DNA from 4 places in the Candidatus Thiodiazotropha sp. LNASS1 genome. Region 3 is predicted to be linked to each of the others. Evidence: predicted binding sites of a transcription regulator. Region 3 holds the regulator's gene; each other region holds the start of a gene.
The links. Region 3 encodes FliA, which starts transcription of late flagellar genes. Its sites were predicted from a motif close to GCTAAAGTTNNNNNNNNNNCNGCCGATA; they were not measured.
Positions count from the first base shown of each region.

Region 1: AB8516_RS08475 (flagellin) is a predicted target of FliA. The motif match lies at 2,915-2,942, and genes of this name have one in related genera.
Region 2: AB8516_RS05750 (methyl-accepting chemotaxis protein) is a predicted target of FliA. The motif match lies at 2,871-2,898, and genes of this name have one in related genera.
Region 4: pomA (flagellar motor protein PomA) is a predicted target of FliA. The motif match lies at 2,430-2,457, and genes of this name have one in related genera.

Region 1 covers NZ_OZ156465.1:1,943,563-1,948,013, forward strand. Annotated here, with positions in the region: gene fliS (flagellar export chaperone FliS) at 1-140, opposite strand, end outside; gene fliD (flagellar filament capping protein FliD) at 186-1,541, opposite strand; gene AB8516_RS08470 (flagellar protein FlaG) at 1,579-1,959, opposite strand; gene AB8516_RS08475 (flagellin) at 2,030-2,800, opposite strand; gene flgL (flagellar hook-associated protein FlgL) at 3,208-4,113, opposite strand; gene flgK (flagellar hook-associated protein FlgK) at 4,118-4,451, opposite strand, start outside.
Region 2 covers NZ_OZ156465.1:1,326,455-1,330,905, reverse strand. Annotated here, with positions in the region: gene AB8516_RS05755 (hypothetical protein) at 100-288, shown strand; gene AB8516_RS05750 (methyl-accepting chemotaxis protein) at 320-2,701, opposite strand; gene AB8516_RS05745 (TlpA family protein disulfide reductase) at 3,080-3,610, shown strand; gene AB8516_RS05740 (hypothetical protein) at 3,991-4,451, shown strand, end outside.
Region 3 covers NZ_OZ156465.1:62,362-66,812, forward strand. Annotated here, with positions in the region: gene flhF (flagellar biosynthesis protein FlhF) at 1-893, shown strand, start outside; gene AB8516_RS00310 (MinD/ParA family protein) at 928-1,761, shown strand; gene AB8516_RS00315 (RNA polymerase sigma factor FliA) at 1,764-2,510, shown strand; gene cheY (chemotaxis response regulator CheY) at 2,566-2,949, shown strand; gene AB8516_RS00325 (protein phosphatase CheZ) at 2,975-3,709, shown strand; gene AB8516_RS00330 (chemotaxis protein CheA) at 3,781-4,451, shown strand, end outside.
Region 4 covers NZ_OZ156465.1:275,972-280,422, reverse strand. Annotated here, with positions in the region: gene AB8516_RS01080 (PilZ domain-containing protein) at 24-641, opposite strand; gene AB8516_RS01075 (flagellar motor protein MotB) at 668-1,552, opposite strand; gene pomA (flagellar motor protein PomA) at 1,557-2,315, opposite strand; gene AB8516_RS01065 (SDR family oxidoreductase) at 2,571-3,419, shown strand; partial or broken gene AB8516_RS01060 (gamma-butyrobetaine hydroxylase-like domain-containing protein) at 3,509-3,862, shown strand; gene AB8516_RS01055 (MoaD/ThiS family protein) at 3,839-4,147, shown strand; gene gspC (type II secretion system protein GspC) at 4,399-4,451, opposite strand, start outside.

The DNA of each region.
Region 1 (4,451 bases), 1.9 Mb from region 3:
CTCTGAATCGAGCCTTTTGCATTGGAGATGCCGTCCAGGGCTCCGTTCATCAGCATCTGCACCAGGCGGAAGGGGGTGGCATACATGGCTTCAGATGAAGCTGCTTGACGATAACTGTTTATTGCTGAGTTACTTACCATTATTAGACCTTCAAGCTATCCGGGTTAAGCCAATTTTGCATATGCTCAGCTGTTCTGGATGGAAGCCAGCTGACTGGTGAGAAAGCTGCTGGTACTTTGCAGTATAGCAACCGTTTGATCCAAAGCTGTAAATTGAGCGATCAGTTTTTTCTCATAATCATCCAGGCGCAGTTCCGCCCGCTCGATCTGAGTCTGCACATTGTCCTTCTGATTGTTCAGACTTTCATCTTTGGCTTCGATAACCCCACCGACATCCAGCAACAGATCGGCGTAGTTATAGAAACGGTTTGCAAATCCTGTGGTTTCATCGGTCAGGATCTGCGACACACGATCAAAATCGTTGACCAATGCATCCGCTAAATCGCTGCTATCGAGGGAGAGAACACCCTCTCTGTCCCGAGTGATACCGATCTCAAACAGGTAGGCATTGGCAGCATCCACTGTTGCGACCTGATTGAGGACATCGACAAAACCCTGTCTCATCCTGCGCAGGCTGCTGTCGCCACCCAATGAGCTCGCTTCCATTGCTTCGAACTCTTCCATCACCGTATTGTAGGCATCGACCAGCCCTTGGATCTTCTCCTCGATCCTGGTGTTGTCCCGGGTGATTCCGATTGAAGCACTGCCGGCAGCCACCAGTTCAAAGGTAACGCCCGATACGGCCCCGGTCACTGAATTCGATGCACTATTGACGGTGAAACCATCTATGTAGAGCAGCGCATCCTGGGCTGTCTCCACCTGCTCGGCAAGGCCATCGCCGCCGGCACCGATATGGAATAGTCTGGAGAGGCCGTTGGCGTCGGTGTTGTTGCCGTCATCGCCATCCACGAAGCTGACTGAAATGGCGTTCGCCGCACCGGTCTCCTGACTGGTGAGGATCAAGCGGCTGCCACCACTCTCATTCAGGATGGTGGCCGCAACACCGGGATTGTCGGCGGCACTGTTGATGGCATCACGCAGATCCGCCAGCGTGTTGTTGCTGCCATCCACGGTCAGATTCATGGTCGAGCCATCGACAGTGATCGACAAGGTGCCCGTACCGACTGCGGTGTTGCTGTCGGCATAGGCGGAGGAAGCCAGCTTATCCCCGCTCGCCAAGTGGTCTACAACGATATCGTAACTCGACACCGCCGCGTTTTCATCGGCGCTGACGGTCACCACGGATTCGTCACTGGAGCTGGTGGAAAAAACCGCCAGACCTGTCGTGGTGGTCAAATCTTCCACAGTGCTCTTGAAGGTGTCGATAGCACTCTTGATCAGTCCATAGTCGCTGATCTGCTGATCGATCTCCTTCTCACGTGTGCGCAGCTGATCGAGCGGGCGCGACTCAATCTGCAACAGCTGATTGATAATACTGTTCCAGTCGCTCCCGGCACCAATACCTGAAAAGCCGATTGCCATGATTAGCTAAGCCTCACCAATTGTATGAGTACTACGTTTAAACCCTGTCATCCAACAAGACGCCCGGTAACAGCTCGTCCTGCATCTCCTCTATATGGGAAATAACATGCAAGATCTGATCCGGGGGTATTTGCCTGACCAACTCACCGGTATCGGAATCAATTACCCGGATTACCTGCGTTCCGGTTTCCTGATCGATACTGAACTCGAGATTCCGGTTGACAATCTGCGTCAGGTTTTCGACGTTGAGCGCCAGCTCTTTGCTGTCGATAACCAACGGTTGTTCAACATCCGCCGCCTGTTTCCTTTCCCCCTCTTCAGAAGAGGTCAGATTCTGTGTAACTGGACTCTGAGCAGTCTTGGAGACATCACGCTTATAGGCATACTCATTGGCCAAATTGTTGATTACGTTTGGCATGATCACACCCTAACCTATTTGTTCCGCTAAATCATGGGGGCGGCTGAAACCGCCACCCCCACGGTTGTCCTTAACTGAGCAGACCCAAGGCCAGCTGTGGCAGTGAGTTGGCCTGTGCCAAGGCGGCCACACCAGCCTGCTGCACGACTTGAGCACTGGTCATTCTTGCGGTTTCACGGGCGAAGTCCGCATCCATGACGCGTCCGGCTGCCGCATATTGTGCCTCTTCGATGGAAGCGGCTACGCGAGAGGCCGATGACAGACGGCTCTGCAGACTACCGACGTTAGCCAGTTCGGCTGCCACTGCATTGAGGTCTGTGTCCACCGACGCGATACTGCTGATGGTAGCGGTATGGGCAGGTGCGGCTGATGAGACAGCGATTGTCTGTCCGGCGTTGGCACCGACCTGAATGGTACCACCACCTCCGAACACTGCTGTGCCGTTGAAGGTTGCACGAGCCAAGGCGTCCGTGATCTCGGTTGTCAGGGCATCAAATTCGGTCGACATATAACCCTGCTGGGCTGCGGTGTAGAGACCGCTGGCATGTTGCACTGCGAGTTCACGCTGACGTTGCATCATGTCGCTGACAGTCTGCAGGGTAGCGTCTGCCACGCTCAGATAGGAGATGCCGTCCGCGATATTGCGCTGGGCGACTGTCATGCCCCGTGCCTGACCGGTTTGCAGCTGTGCGATAGCGAGGCCGGCGGCATCGTCTTTCGCCATATTGATGCGCAAACCTGAGGAGAGGCGCTGTACTGCGGTTTCAAGGTTGGATTGGGTGCGACCTAAGTTTTTCTGTGCCGCAAGGGAGAATACATTAGTGTTGACTGTGATTGCCATGATCTAATTCCTCTATCGAACCGGCGACGGCATCTATGCTAAGCGCTCTATCACCGGTGATTTGCATTTAGCGGATATACCAACAATTTTGGTATTTACCGCCTCCGATATTTGTAGCGGCCCCCAGCCATGGAACTTTAACCCGTATCACACTTTAAATAGCTGCGCCCCACCTCCCGTCATTCAGCGTTACTCATTGATTATACTTAAGTTTATGGGAATCACCGATCCACTTCCGTAAGGAAGCAATATCCTATGCCTTAGCTTCCCTAATTTTTCCGGAAAAGAGCTGTACGCGCATCGAATCCCCGAAGATTGGTTTCGACTGCCTGGTACGGGACGTTGGAATGTCTGCTGGAAGACAGGCAGGATCTGCAGCTCGACCGGAGTCCGCAGCGCCCTGCTGCTTAGAGATAATTGAAAAGTGAAAGACCTTGCACCATGTTGAAGGTCTGCTGTGCCGCCTGCAACGCCACCAGATCCTGTTCGAAGCGACTGATCGCCTCTGCGATATCCAGATCTTCGGTCTTGGAAAGCGCACTTTGCATGGTGAAGATGAAGTCTTCATTGATAAGGCGCTGTTGATCGATGGTATTCAGGCGCGCGCCGCCCCGCGCCCTGACCGAAACCATGTGTTCCTGAGCCAGTTGCAGATCGTCCATGAATGCGCTGTTCGGCGCATCTGCCTCCATGCCCGCGATAATGCCATGTACGGTTTCGAAGATGTTTCGTCTTCCGCCCGCTGCAGTCTCTATATTCATGAACACATCGAAGCCGTTTTCCCGGTCCTGAACCTGTCGGGTTGCCGAGATCTGCAGGGTTCTGATGCCCATGTCACCGCCATAGGCGAACACACCGTCGGCGGGATTGCCGAATGGAATGGTGTCGGCATCATAACCGGCAAAGATAAACTCACCGTCACTGTCCCGGGTATTGGCCAATGCCATCAACTCATCATTAAGCTGGCGCAGTTCTTCGGCGATGGCCTGGCGCGCGGCCGCAGAGTAGGTATCACTCTGCCCCTGTATGGCCAACTCCATGATGCGCGGCAACAGATCATCCACCCCCCTCAACGTGGCTTCCTGCAGTTCGAGTCGGGATTGAGCCCTGTCGGCATTGTTCTGATACTGTTCAACCTGGGTAATGGAGGTACGCAGATCGAGTACATAGGCAGCGCCTGGGGGATCATCCTTGGGTGTCAGGATGCGTTTACCGGTGGAGATCTGCATCTGCGCCCTGCTGACTGCAGACTGGCGTTCGAGCATGCTATTGATGCCCCGGTCGAACAGCATGGATGTGGAAATCCTACTCATACCTCTACCTCCTGACCGCGCCTATTAGAGTATCGAAGAGGGTGCCGGCAACCGATATCACCTGTGCCGATGCCTGATAGGCCTGCTGAAACTGAATCAGCTTGGCCGCCTCTTCATCGAGGTTGACACCCGAGATCTCCGCCATCGCCTCTTGCGAGCGTATCAACAGACTCTCCTGGGCTCCCAGATTCAGTTCCGCGTGACGCGTCTTCGAACCCACATCCGAGACCATCTGGATATAGGTCGCATCAAAGGTGGCCGTTCCGCCCAGTAACAGATTCTGGTTTTGCAGGTTCTGCAGAGAGAGGGCATTGCGATTATCGCTACTGCCGTTGGTG
Region 2 (4,451 bases), 1.3 Mb from region 3:
CCGATTCAGGTAATACATTTGCCGATATATATTATTGGCATTTCATGATCCATCAGGCTTGGCCACGCTATGGTTGTCGTCTGTCAGGGTGATAATAGTTTGAAATCCGCACTCCTTGGAAAAATCTCATTCTGGTTGATAGTCGTCGGCAGCGCGGCACTTCTGACACCGCAACCCGCCTGGCCCGAGTGGTTGGCGCGTATGATATTGTCTGCCGGTATTGCGTTGGGCGCGACCACACTCGGTGTACTGCTGTGGCAGAAGCGTGGTCGCAGCAGCAAGAAGTGACAGGGAAACACTATGCCTTGAACGGTCCCCGTCAACCGGCCGCTATTTTCCGTTCGACCCTATTCAATAGGCCAATGATTTCGCCTGACAGAGGCTCGATTTCACTATAAAGATCCTCCGCTCTGTCAGTATCCCCACTTTCCATATGCTTGATAATTTCTCTTATCAGTGAATGTAACTGCTGATGGGGTTGTTCTATCGCATGTATTTCAGCAACATCGCCATATCGATTAAGCGCTTCTGAGTAGTACCATTTTCCGAGGGCGCAATCATGGTGCGAGACTGCTTCTTCATGGGAAAGGGATTGCTTGCCATCGAGAAAGGAACGTACTCTTGTTTTCCATGCCAGGTGGGCCGATTTTGCAGAGCTGAAATCAAACCCTCTATCGCCGGAAAATTTAAACTGCTGGACAATCCTTTGCAGATCGGAGGCTAATGTCCCCAGGTCATTGGCAGTATCAGAGGTATCTTTTGCCCGTTGCGAGGTCTGCTTGCCGTTTTCGCTGATATTGATTATGTTCTTGTTGATCTCTTCCACCACCGAGCACTGCTCCTCTGCCGCGGTGGCGATCTGGGTGTTCATGTCGTTGATTGTCTCGATAGCCTTATTTATCTCGCTCAGCGAATGAAGTGCCTCTGTTGCCTGCAGAACTCTGCTGTCCACTTTCTCCCTGCCGGATGCCATCACGGATACTGCCCGCTGTGTGCCACTCTGCAGCGCTTGTATCATTGACTCGATCTCGCCTGTCGATTGATGCGTGCGATTGGCAAGCCCACGCACTTCGTCGGCTACAACAGCAAAACCACGCCCTTGCTCTCCCGCTCTTGCAGCTTCGATGGCGGCGTTAAGGGCGAGTAGGTTGGTCTGCTCGGCAATGCTTTTTATGACATCCAGGACCGATCCGATACGAGCGCTCTCCTGCTCCACACCCAGAATCGAATTTTCTGCAAGTTCCACTTCATCCGCCAACGCCTGCACGGCATCTGCTGTCTGCTTGATTACTTTGCAGCCTGTATGTGCTTCAGCAGTGGCTGCCTTGGTGGCTTCTTCGGCGGTAGTTGCATTTTGTGCTATGTTGGCTACGCAGGCAGTCATTTGGGTCATAGCCGTAGCGACCTGGTCAGTTTCATTTTCCTGCTGTTGGATGCGACGACTGATCTGACTGGTATTGTCTGATGTTTGCGCAACAGCATTGATTACCGACTCAGTGGATTGCGCGGTCTGTTGTATCAGTTTGCGGATTTTGTCAACAAACTGGTTAAAGCTTTCAGCAAGCAGTCCAAGTTCATCATTACCTTTCTTTTCCAATCGCTTCATCAGATCACCATCGCCATTGGCGATGTCTTGCATGGTCTTGACCGCGTCCAGGATCGGATTGTAGATAAGACGCGTGGTCAGCCAACTTATCGATAATCCGATCACAAGTCCAAACAGCAACAGACTGATTACAAGTGTTGTGGTTGAACTGGCATCCTTGATCAGGCGTTGGCTGGTGTGTGAGATAGTCGACTCATGATGAGCAACCAACTGCTCGAGATGTTGATCCGTTGTCATCAATAGTGGTGTGATCTGGCTACGTACGAGCCATGCATCACTGCGCCATTGATTACTCCCGTGTATCTCAAGAAGCCTCTTGTAGTGTTCATCGAAACGGACCATGTTATCCATAAATTGCTCAATGGAATCAGCTTGATCCAATGTCAGTTGATCACTCTTTGCACTGATTAGCCGGACCAGTTTTTTTGTCCTGTCCAGGTAAAGGTTCAAGTCATTAATATTCGAATCACTGCGAAAAGCGAGATAGCCGCGGATGCCGTTCATGATATTGCTCCAGGCATACCGCAGCTCGGTAAGATGATGCAGGATCTGTTTCCGTTCTTCGTCCGCGTATTCTTCCATTTCGGAAAGAATCATTTGGGATGTCAGTTGCATCTGTTCCCGGCTGATAGGATTAATGTGCGTGTTGGCATAGGCAATACCTGGAAAGTTACCTTCATGCGTGGCTGTCTGATTGAGTAACGCCGCAGCTGTTTGTTCATACTGCTTCAGTTTATCGTCCAGCTGCTTGAGTAGTTGGGATGAAGTGGTATCCTCCGCCTCTATGCTCTTGGTTATCAATGATTGAAGTATATATTTCGTTTGGTCCCTTTGACTTGAGAAGTCCTGTAGCTGGGACTCATCCTTCGTAAGAAGATAAAAAGCCAAGGATTCTGTAGATTGTTTCAGGCTTTTTGCGAGGTCTTTCGTCAGGATTAAACGTGGCTGACTCTCGCGCACCACCTGGTTCACGCTTTGTTCAACATTACCCAGACTGATGAGTGTGATAATGGATGAGGTTGCAAGCACACAGAGAATGAGCCCGAAACCGAACCACTGCTTTGTGCGAATCGAAATATTATGAAGAACTGACATGATCGTTTCCCTGATATGGATGATCCATATCCCAATTCCTGGCGCTGGTATTTTATAATTCGTATACGCCGTATAACCTTGCCCACAAGCCGCCTGTGGACGATTCATTACGGCAAATAAGCTTATTGTTTTGCTTTGCCGTAACCATATACTCCATGGTTGCAAGACATATCGTCTTCGATTTGTAAAACTTTAGTTACATTTTGACCCATCCAAACTCTCATGCGGATATAGAGTGAAGTTTAAAAATCTACTTTTTTATCATTAAGCTAGAGACCAGTTTTTATGTATTATTTAAAGTTAACGGCAGGAATGCTATTCCGTAATACTCTGCATCAGGCGGGCGATCAATTGATACTGACTTAAGAAAAAAACACCATGAATCTGCTCAAAAGATCATATTTGATCAATCTCATACAGGCGCTGATCCTGTTTTCATTTTCAGTAAGCGGCCTGACGCATGGTGGCTGGCTTGAGGTTGTATTGCCGAATCATCCTGCCCCCTCCCTGGTGCTTCAAGACTTAAAAGGCAATCAAGTCAAAATCAGCGATCTCAAGGGCAAAACGGTTTTACTCAACTTCTGGACAACCTGGTGCCCTCCCTGTATTGAGGAGATGCCGTCCCTGATCAGGTTGAAAGAGGCGATGAACCAGTCCGATTTTGTCATTCTGGCCATCAATGTCGAGGAGAGCGAACGTCGTGTAAGTAAAATGGCGGCACGCCTGAAACTTACGTTTCCCGTTCTACTTGATCCAAGCCGGGTCGCAGCCAACGCCTGGGAGGTCAAGGTCTTCCCGAGCAGTTTTCTCGTTGATGGACAGGGGCGCTTGCGTTATAAGGCGATTGGTCCTATCGAGTGGGATAGTGACGAAGCCACTTCGATTGTTCACCAGGTCATGCAGAAGTAGGGTGCCTGCGGTGAATATGCATCGGGGACTGTCAACTGAGCGAAGCGTAAGCGCCGTCCTGTCAGATTTTAGAGCATGAACTGGGTCACATCTTTAAACCCAGCCTAGTATTTCTTTTCCCAAATCCTCAACTTTTTAAGTTTCTTTTAATCTTGTTTTGCTAATTTTGGGACAACCTGCCCAAAACGGCCAATGTATTAGTAATGAGTGCTGGATAAAAAAACAAATTAATACAAGTGGTTATTGTTGGTTGCTCATTTATTTGGTAGCTATTGGACAGGAGGATCATCACATTCAATGTGAGCTAATCGTGGACGTATAACGCCGCCGGAGTACTCGTCCCACATAAAAATCGTACAGCTTCATGGAGGGGTTCGATTATGAAGTTCAATCAATCACGACGTAATAAATCCCATCGCTTCGTAACACTCGCGATTTCGTTTATCTTTATGCTGATTTTCACCATGGACAATGGCTGGGCGAGCAGTGATGAAGAAGAGGAAAATCACGAGGAAGACAAATACAGTAGCGAAGAGGATGAGCGCAGGAAGGACGAGGAAGAGGAAGAGAGACATTCCGAAGGTGAGGGTGACGGCGATAACGGCTTGGCACTGCGCCCAAAGAACAGTTTCAATATCATGATGAACTACGAACTCGGTATGCACTGTACCGGGTTTGAGTTCGCCTACTGTTGTGTATTGCCTCCTTACAACTCTATCCTTGCCCAGGTTGTGAAGACGCAGCAGAGTGACGAAGGGCAGACGGCCTTCGCGCGCCTTCTGGAGGGAGATCCCTCGGTAGGCCTGGATGCTTTGGGACGCCAGACTGTTTTGCGTGATCC
Region 3 (4,451 bases):
GGATGATGGAGAACGAACTCTCTGAGTTGACTTGGCGCGACCTTGGGCATCGTCGACCCCAGACACAGGATTTAATCCGCCGACTGATGGCATTGGGACTGGATACGGGTCACTGTAAGGAACTGGCATATCGTGTGGAAGATGCCGAAACACCCGAACAGGCATGGCGTCAGGCCTTGACCCAGCTCGGTGCAGAAATACCGGTTATAAAAAAGGACCTGCTCGATGAAGGCGGCACCCTTGCGCTGGTGGGACCAACCGGCGTCGGAAAGACCACCACCATTGCCAAGTTGGCTGCCAGATTCTGCCTGCGTCACGGCAATCGCCATCTTGCCCTGATTTCGGCCGACAGTTACCGGATCGGTGCTCAGGAGCAGCTACAAAACTATGGCCGAATCCTCGATGTGCCGGTTCGCAGCGTCACCTCACCGGAAGAGCTCAACAATGCCCTGCATGCCTTCGCGGAAAAACGTTTGGTTTTGATAGATACCGCCGGTATGGGACAGAGAGACCTCAAGCTGACAGAACGCCTGGCGCTGCTGCACAAGGGTAATCATCCCGTTAAATCTTTGTTGACCCTCTCCGCAACCACCCAACGCTCGGCCCTGAGTCACGCAATCCAAGCGTTCAATATCGTAAAACCTATTGGTGTCATCCTGACCAAGATGGATGAGGCCGCCTCGCTCGGGGGTGTGTTGTCCGCCGCTCTCGATGCAAAACTGCCGCTGGCCTTCGTGACTGACGGTCAGCGGGTGCCGGAGGATATTCAAAACGCCCATGCAGACAGGTTGATGAAACAGGCAGTGGAGCTGTCCGAGCTGATGGGCAGCAGTCCGGATGAGGAGTATCTGGCGATGGCTTTCGGGGGAATGAATGACTATGCACATGTCTGAACAGATCGAAGATCAGGCGACAGGGTTACGCAGGATGATCAACCCGGAACCAGTGAGAGTGATTGCGGTCACCGGTGGTAAAGGGGGGGTTGGAAAAACCAGTATATCAGCCAATCTGGGCGTTGCCTTCGCCGAACTCGGCCGTCGGGTAATGCTGCTCGATGCCGATCTGGGACTGGCAAACCTGGATGTGATCCTCGGTTTGCATGCGGAGCGAAATCTCTCCCATGTCATGCAGGGTGAATGCTCTCTGGAAGATGTCATGGTGACCGGGCCCAAAGGCATGAGGGTCGTGCCAGGCGCTTCCGGAATCCAGCATATGGCTGAAATGACACCCGCCGAGAATGCCGGATTGATCCATGCCTTCAGCGAAGTGGCCAATGATGTGGACGTTTTGTTGATCGACACGGCTGCCGGTATTTCCGATCTGGTGATCAGTTTCAGTCGTGCGGCACAGGAACAGATTGTTGTGGTATGTGATGAGCCTGCATCCATCACGGACGCTTATGCGATTATCAAGTTACTGAACCGGGAACACGGAATCAGTCGTTTCCGTATCCTGGCGAATATGGTGAAGAGCGTGCAGGAGGGGCGGGACCTTTACAATAAAATGTGCCGGGTAACCGATCAATACCTGGACGTTATGCTGAACTATATGGGCAGCATCCCATATGACGAACAACTGCGGAAGGCTGTAAGAAGTCAAAAACCCGTAGTCGAGGCCTATCCGCGCTCACGAGTATCACAGGCATTCAAGAATTTGGCCAAAAAGGCCGATAACTGGCCTGTACCCTCGGGTGTCAGCGGTGATTTGCAGTTTTTCGTCGAGCGATTGATCCAATTTTCTAGCCAATACGGGGAGATATGACGGTGAGCGGTTTAGCGACATACACCGCCATGCAGCAACAACAGAACTTTGATGATCTGGTGGATCAACATGCCGGACTGGTGAAAAGGATTGCCTATCACTTGATGAATCGGCTGCCACCGAATGTTCAGGCGGATGATCTGATTCAGGCGGGGATGCTGGGTCTGCTCGAGGCGAGTAGAAACTATGATCCCACGCAGGGCGCCAGTTTTGAGACCTATGCGGGTATCCGCATTCGCGGCGCAATGCTGGACGAGATCCGGCGCAGTGACTGGACGCCACGTTCTGTTCATCGCAAGGCACGCATGGTTGCAGAGGCGATGAGGGAAATCGAGAACAATGAAGGCCGAGACGCACGTGATGTGGAAGTGGCCGAGGCCTTGGGCATGAGCCTGGAGGACTATCACCAGATTCTGCGGGATTCGACAGGATGCCGCATATTCAGTCTGGATGAGTTGACTGCAGTGAGTGATGGCTTTCCTGTTGCACGGGAAGGGCCAGCAGATACTCCGTTTGACGGTTTACAGAAAGATGCCTTCAAGAAGGCATTGGCGGAAGCAATTGCCGGTTTGCCTGATCGCGAACGGCTGGTTATTGCCATGTATTACGATGATGAGATGAATCTTCGTGAGATAGGGCATGTACTGGGTGTCAGTGAGTCCAGGGTTTGCCAAATACACAGTCAGGCCACGCTGCGTTTGCGGTCGCGTTTGACAGATTGGCTCTCATTGGTACATGACGAAGAGTAATGGTTGGCCTGTGATCTGCTGATTGGTTATCAGCGGTAACAGGATGGAGGTAGCATTGGACAAGAATATGAAGATCCTCATTGTGGACGATTTTTCCACCATGCGGCGAATTATCAAGAATCTATTGCGCGATCTTGGGTTTAACAACACCCAGGAAGCGGATGATGGTCTTACCGCGCTACCTATGTTACAGAGCGGGAATTTCGATTTTCTCGTTTCAGACTGGAATATGCCGGGGATGACCGGTATCGATCTGCTGAAAGCCGTAAGGGCCGATGACAAGTTGGCCGCATTGCCGGTATTGATGGTGACGGCGGAGTCGAAACGAGAGCAGATCATAGAAGCGGCGCAGGCAGGTGTGAATGGCTATGTCGTCAAACCATTCACCGCCACGACCTTGGAAGAGAAGATCAATAAGATCTTCGAACGCGTGGGTTAAGTTGAGACTGGGCCGGGAGTAGAAAATGGGACAACCAGATAACCAACAACGATTAGAGATTGCAAAGTCCCTCGTTATCAGCCTGGAAGCCGGTGATGATGCGGAATCCGAGCGTTTGATTTCAAGTCTGACGCCGGCAGAGAAAAATGATGACCTGTTTCAAGAGGTGGGTCGTCTCACACGTGAACTGCATGATGCCATAAACGGCTTCCTGCTCGATGCCCGTATCTCTGACATGACGAATGTGGAGATACCCGATGCCAAGGAGCGGCTCACCTATGTCATTACCATGACCGAGCAATCCGCAAATCGCACCTTGACAGCGGTTGAACAGAGTATCCCGCTGATTGAGAAGATCGAACAACAGTCTGCAGAACTCGCAGAGCAGTGGGACAAACTGCGTTCCCGACTGCTCAATAAAGATGATTTCAAAGAGCTTAGTGGCGCACTTTCGAGTTTTTTACAAACCACCGGGACGGATGCCGGTGAGCTGCATAAGAACCTTTCGGAAGTGCTGTTGGCTCAGGATTTTCAGGATCTCACTGGTCAAATCATTCGCAAGGTCATCACCCTGGTCCATGATGTTGAAGAGAAACTTGTCATGCTGGTGCGTATTACCGGTAGCAAGCTGGACGATCCTGATCAGAAAAAAGATGTTAAAGAAGAGCTTGCAGGACCGGCTATTCCAGGGCTGGATCAGGGAGACCAAGTGACAAGTCAGGACGATGTGGACGATCTGCTCTCCAGCCTGGGATTTTAGTTATACAGGTAAGGACCGATATAGATTTCAACAACATTCGGTAAAGTTCGGTGATCTACCGGGAGCATTAGATGAGCATCGATGTCAACGACGAAATCCTTCAGGATTTTCTGGTCGAGGCTGGAGAGATACTTGAGCTGCTTAGTGAGCAGTTAGTGGATCTAGAGCAGCAACCTGATGATTTCGATCTGCTGAATGCCGTTTTTAGAGGCTTTCACACCATTAAGGGTGGTGCCGGGTTTCTATCAATAGATCCCTTGGTGGAGGTTTGCCACCGGGCTGAGGATGTCTTCAATATACTGCGCCAGGGGCAACGCAGTGTGGGTCCGGATTTAATGGACTCCGTGCTCGAAGTGCTTGATATTGTCAATGCCATGTTCGAGCAGGTGCGCGAAGGCGTCATGCCGGAACACGCGGACCGGGATCTGATCGAGCGACTCAACCGTTATGCCGTGCCGGAAGGCGAAAAGGAAGAGGTTGAGGAGGAAGAGGTTGCGGAGTCAGTTGAAACAGTCACTCAGGACGAGCAAGCACCTGTAACCGATACAGAGGTGTCGACGCAACCCGAACCACCTGCGGTGAAAGAGCAATCCTCGTCCAATGAGATCAGTGATAACGATTTCGAAACACTGCTGGATGCCATCCAGGAACCCGCCCCAGCCGGCAAAGACGACAATATCACAGAGGATGAGTTTGAAGATCTGCTGGATGAATTGCACGGCAAGGGCAAATTCACCGGCAA
Region 4 (4,451 bases), 210 kb from region 3:
AATACACAGCCAGCAACGGCGAATCAGTCGTTCTGCTGATCCAACTGTTCTCTACGTTGACGCAGCATCTCACCCTGGCGCCTTGTGATGTGGCGGATCAAGGCATCCTGATCACTATTGCGGATGAGCGTGAAATTTATCCTGGTGTGGAAGGGATAGGCCGCATCTCCACCGATTGCCTCTTCGATGCCAACCACCTCGCCGTAGGCCACCACACCGGTAAATGAGGGCAACAGCAGCAGCTTTATCTCAACCAGGTCACCCACTTCCAACTTCTCGGTGATATCCATGGCAATGCCACCGGCACTCAGGTTAACCGAATGGGAGGGTCGATTCAGCAACTCATTTTCCTGTGCGAGGAAACTTTGTCCCAGTAAATTGATCTTGTCATCCAACGCCTTGAGATAGTCGGCTATATCAGGATCCCGCTGCTCGATACGGTGCAGGGGTGCGGACAGGTGCTGGCTGATGGTCTGTAGCCGGGTCATTACGGTGAATCTGTCTGTCCCCTGCATTTTGTCATCGATGCTTTCAGGTAACTCATTCAGGGTGATCACACGATAGCTGACCTGTATCGAATCATCGATGCGGAAGAACTCTCTGCGTTCATCCTGTGTCATTGCCTTCTCATTCTTCGTCATCTATCAGCACTCCTCTCCAGCTTACACTATTGTTCACTGGCCTTGATCACCTCACCGCTATCCTCATCCTCACCACGCTGAATCACAAGCTCGACACGTCTGTTTGTCGCCCTGTTTTCACTCGTATCATTGACAACCAGTGGTTGTGAATCGGCATACCCCTGGATCAGAAAGCGACCTTCATCAATGGCCGCATTACTCAGCATGGCGTGCACCACAGTCACCGCCCGGGCAGACGAGAGCTCCCAATTCGAGCGAAAGCGCCGGGTGGAAATCGGGATGTTGTCAGTATGACCGGCAACAATGATCTTACCAGGCGTGTTGGCTATAACATCGGTTATTTTTGAGATCACTTCGAAGAAATCGGGGTTGAGAGTCGCCCGACCCGATGGAAATGAACCCTTTTCCTGGATGCGAATGATAATTTTTGTATCCTCCGTCTCCACATCCAGCAATCCTTCCGAAATTTCGCCGTCCAGCATCTCCTGCAGCTCTTCTGCCTGCTCCTTGACCTCTTCCTCAATCTGAGCCTGCATCGCGGCCTTTGCCATGTCGATATCGAGATCCTGTTGGTCCTCAGCCTCGCTACGTTGATCCTCACTCTGCAGAAAATCCTGTTCCACATCCGTAGTCTGCTGGCGGAGCTCTTCTATCGGCGTCGGTTCCGGCTTTCCCGGGCTGAATTCCTGCATGACCACGCTGGTACCCTTGACGACGTCCATTACCGGGATTTCACGCTGGACACCAAAGGCATCCTTCATCGATTCGGCCATTTTCTTGAAACGTGCGGCATCGATCTCCGCGAAGGAGAGCAGCAAAACGAAGAAACACATCAGCAATGACATCAGATCGGCGAAGGTCGCCAACCACGGAGGAAGTCCGTCAGGGCATTTCGGGCATTCGTCCGCCATTTGGTCAGGTTTCCTGAACCGGACGCTTACCGGTTGGGAGATAGGTGCTCAAAAGCTGTTCCAGCACCCGTGGATTCATGCCTTCCTGGATGCCAGAGATTGTCTCCATGATCAGCGACTTGTTGGTCTTCTCCATCGCACTGGCCCGGGCAAGTTTGTCAGAAATGGGTTGTGCGAAGGCATTCGCGATAACGGCACCATAGAGTGTTGTCAGCAAGGCGACTGCCATGGCGGGCCCGATACTGGCCGGATCCGACATGTTCGCCAGCATCTGCACCAAACCGACCAGGGTACCGATCATTCCCATGGCCGGCGCCATGGTTGCCATATTCTTGAACATAGTCTGGCCGACCTCGTGGCGCTGAATCGTCAGATCGATATCCTTGGTCAACAACTTATTGACCAAAGCCGGATCATGTCCATCCACACAGAGACCGATACCTTGCTGGAGGAAAGGATTGCCGATCTCCTGCCCCTCCAAGGCCAGTAATCCGTTTTTCCGTGCAATGTCAGCCAGCTCAACCGCCTCTTCGATGAGTTTCTTAGGGTCGTCGGTCTTGTAGAAAAATGCCTTCATACCGATACTGAAGGAGCCGAGAAAGTCACCCAGGGAGACCTGCATCAATGTCACCATGAACGTTCCCCCTCCAACAATCAATAGTGAGGGAATATTCACAAACAGCATCACATCGCCACCTGAAGCAATAGCCCCGATAATGATGCCGAAACCACCCAATAGGCCGACCAGAGTAGCAATATCCACTTATTAGTTCTCCGAATCCCCGTTGCTTATTTATGCATCTTTGAAAAGCTGGCTGAGAGCAACCCGTCCCGGGTCGATCACAGGCGTTGCGCTAAGATTCCAATCTGTTTGTTTTAGCGGTAGGAAATTGGCAAACTTTAATTCCTCAAGGCCCTTAGGCGTTCACTCCGTAAGTCGTTTGAATCAGCATTGGATTGCTGCAAACCACGCTATCATGAGCAGAATTGTTACAAAAAATTTTACATTACCGCCCATATGTCAAATGAAAAAAGTGTACTCATAACAGGCTGTTCCAGTGGTATCGGACATTGCGTCGCAGCTGGACTGAAAAACCGCGGTTTTCGTGTCTTTGCCAGTGCCCGCAAAGAGCAGGATGTGGCGGATTTGCAGCGACAGGGATTCGAATCACTCCAGCTCGATCTCGATGACAGCAGTTCCATCGATCAGGCCGTGGATCAGGTGTTAAAAAGAACCGACGGACGTCTCTATGGCCTCTTCAACAATGGCGCATACGGTCAGCCCGGAGCGGTTGAGGATCTGAGCCGCGAGGCGTTGCGGCGACAATTTGAAACCAATCTGTTCGGCTGGCATGAGCTGACCTGCCGGATCATACCCACAATGCGCAGACAGGGAGCGGGGCGAATCATTCAGAACAGTTCCATTCTGGGTTTTATCACTCTGCCCTATCGTGGGGCCTACGTGTCCAGTAAATATGCCCTGGAGGGATTGAGCGACACGCTGCGCTTGGAGCTTGTGGGAAGCGGTATTCACGTCTCACTGATCGAACCGGGACCGATCGAAAGCAAATTTCGGGAAAATGCCCACAGGATGTTTCAAAAACATATCGACAGCCTCCATTCAGTCCATCGGCAGTACTACCAGTCCTTGATAAATCGTCTCGAAAAACAAGGACCTGCCGCTCCCTTTACCCTACCGGCGGAAGCGGTGCTGAAAAAGGTCATCCATGCCCTGGAAAGCAGCAGGCCCAAACCGCGCTATCACGTCACCTTTCCTACCCATCTGTTCGCACTACTACGGCGACTGCTCAGCAGTCGCGCCATGGATCGCACCCTTCTCAGGGTCGGGGGGAGCGGCAGACGCTGATAAGCCATCAAAGATTCCAGGTTGAAGCGGGAAGCCTTTGTGTGACATCATCCTTGCCCCTTATCTAACCTTGTTGGCCTGCATGAATTATGTCGAGTGAGAGCCCAACCCCCATTGAGATCAATTTGCACCAAAAATCCCGCCTCCTGGTCCTGCGCTTTTCCGATGGAATGAGTTTTGAGCTGCCCTGCGAGTATCTGCGTGTCTTCTCCACAGCGGCGGAGGTCAAAGCAAGTGACGCACCCGTCATAGGAAAGGAGTCGGTCAACATTACAAAAATCGAGCCTCAGGGTCAGTATGCGATTCGCCTAATTTTCGATGACGGACACGATACCGGGATCTACTCTTGGGAAACGCTCTATCAGTTGGGTGTCAAGCAAGAGAAAAACTGGAACAACTATCTCAAAACGTTAGAAACCATAGGCTACACACGCCAGGAAAACGGTCAGGGAGAACGCAAGATCAAGCTCTACTATTTCTCTTGGTTGGCTAATAAAACGGGTAGAGAGAGTGAAGAACTGGTATTGCCGCCTTCAGTGACAACCATTTCTGAGCTACTGAAATTACTCAGAAACCGTCGGCATCAGGTCGCTCAAGTCTTCGATGAATCGCTTTTGAGACCTACGATCAACAAGCAGTTTGCCGAGTTTTTCAGCCGCCTTGAAGATGGCGACGAGGTTGCATTGATACCCAATCGTCCGACACCACCCGCAACACCCGATCTGTAGGGCCTGTCAACACCAACCCGATCGGTGCTGTGGTAACTAAACAGACGCCGATCAAGCTGCGAGAAGAGCGGTTTGGTGATTCAAAATGAGCGACGAGCAACACCGAGTGGCGCTTTTCAGGCGTACCCCAAGGGCACTTCCTTCGGGGCGCACCCCAAGGGCACTTCCTTCGGGGCGTATTCCGTGGGGGGCTAGTGAAGCAATGGATTCCTGGCGCAATCCAGCCGGTGAAATACAGGTTTAAAGTGGATTCAGTTTAGATCGAAATTGAGTGTTTGCGGCTTTCCGTTGCGCACGATTTCCA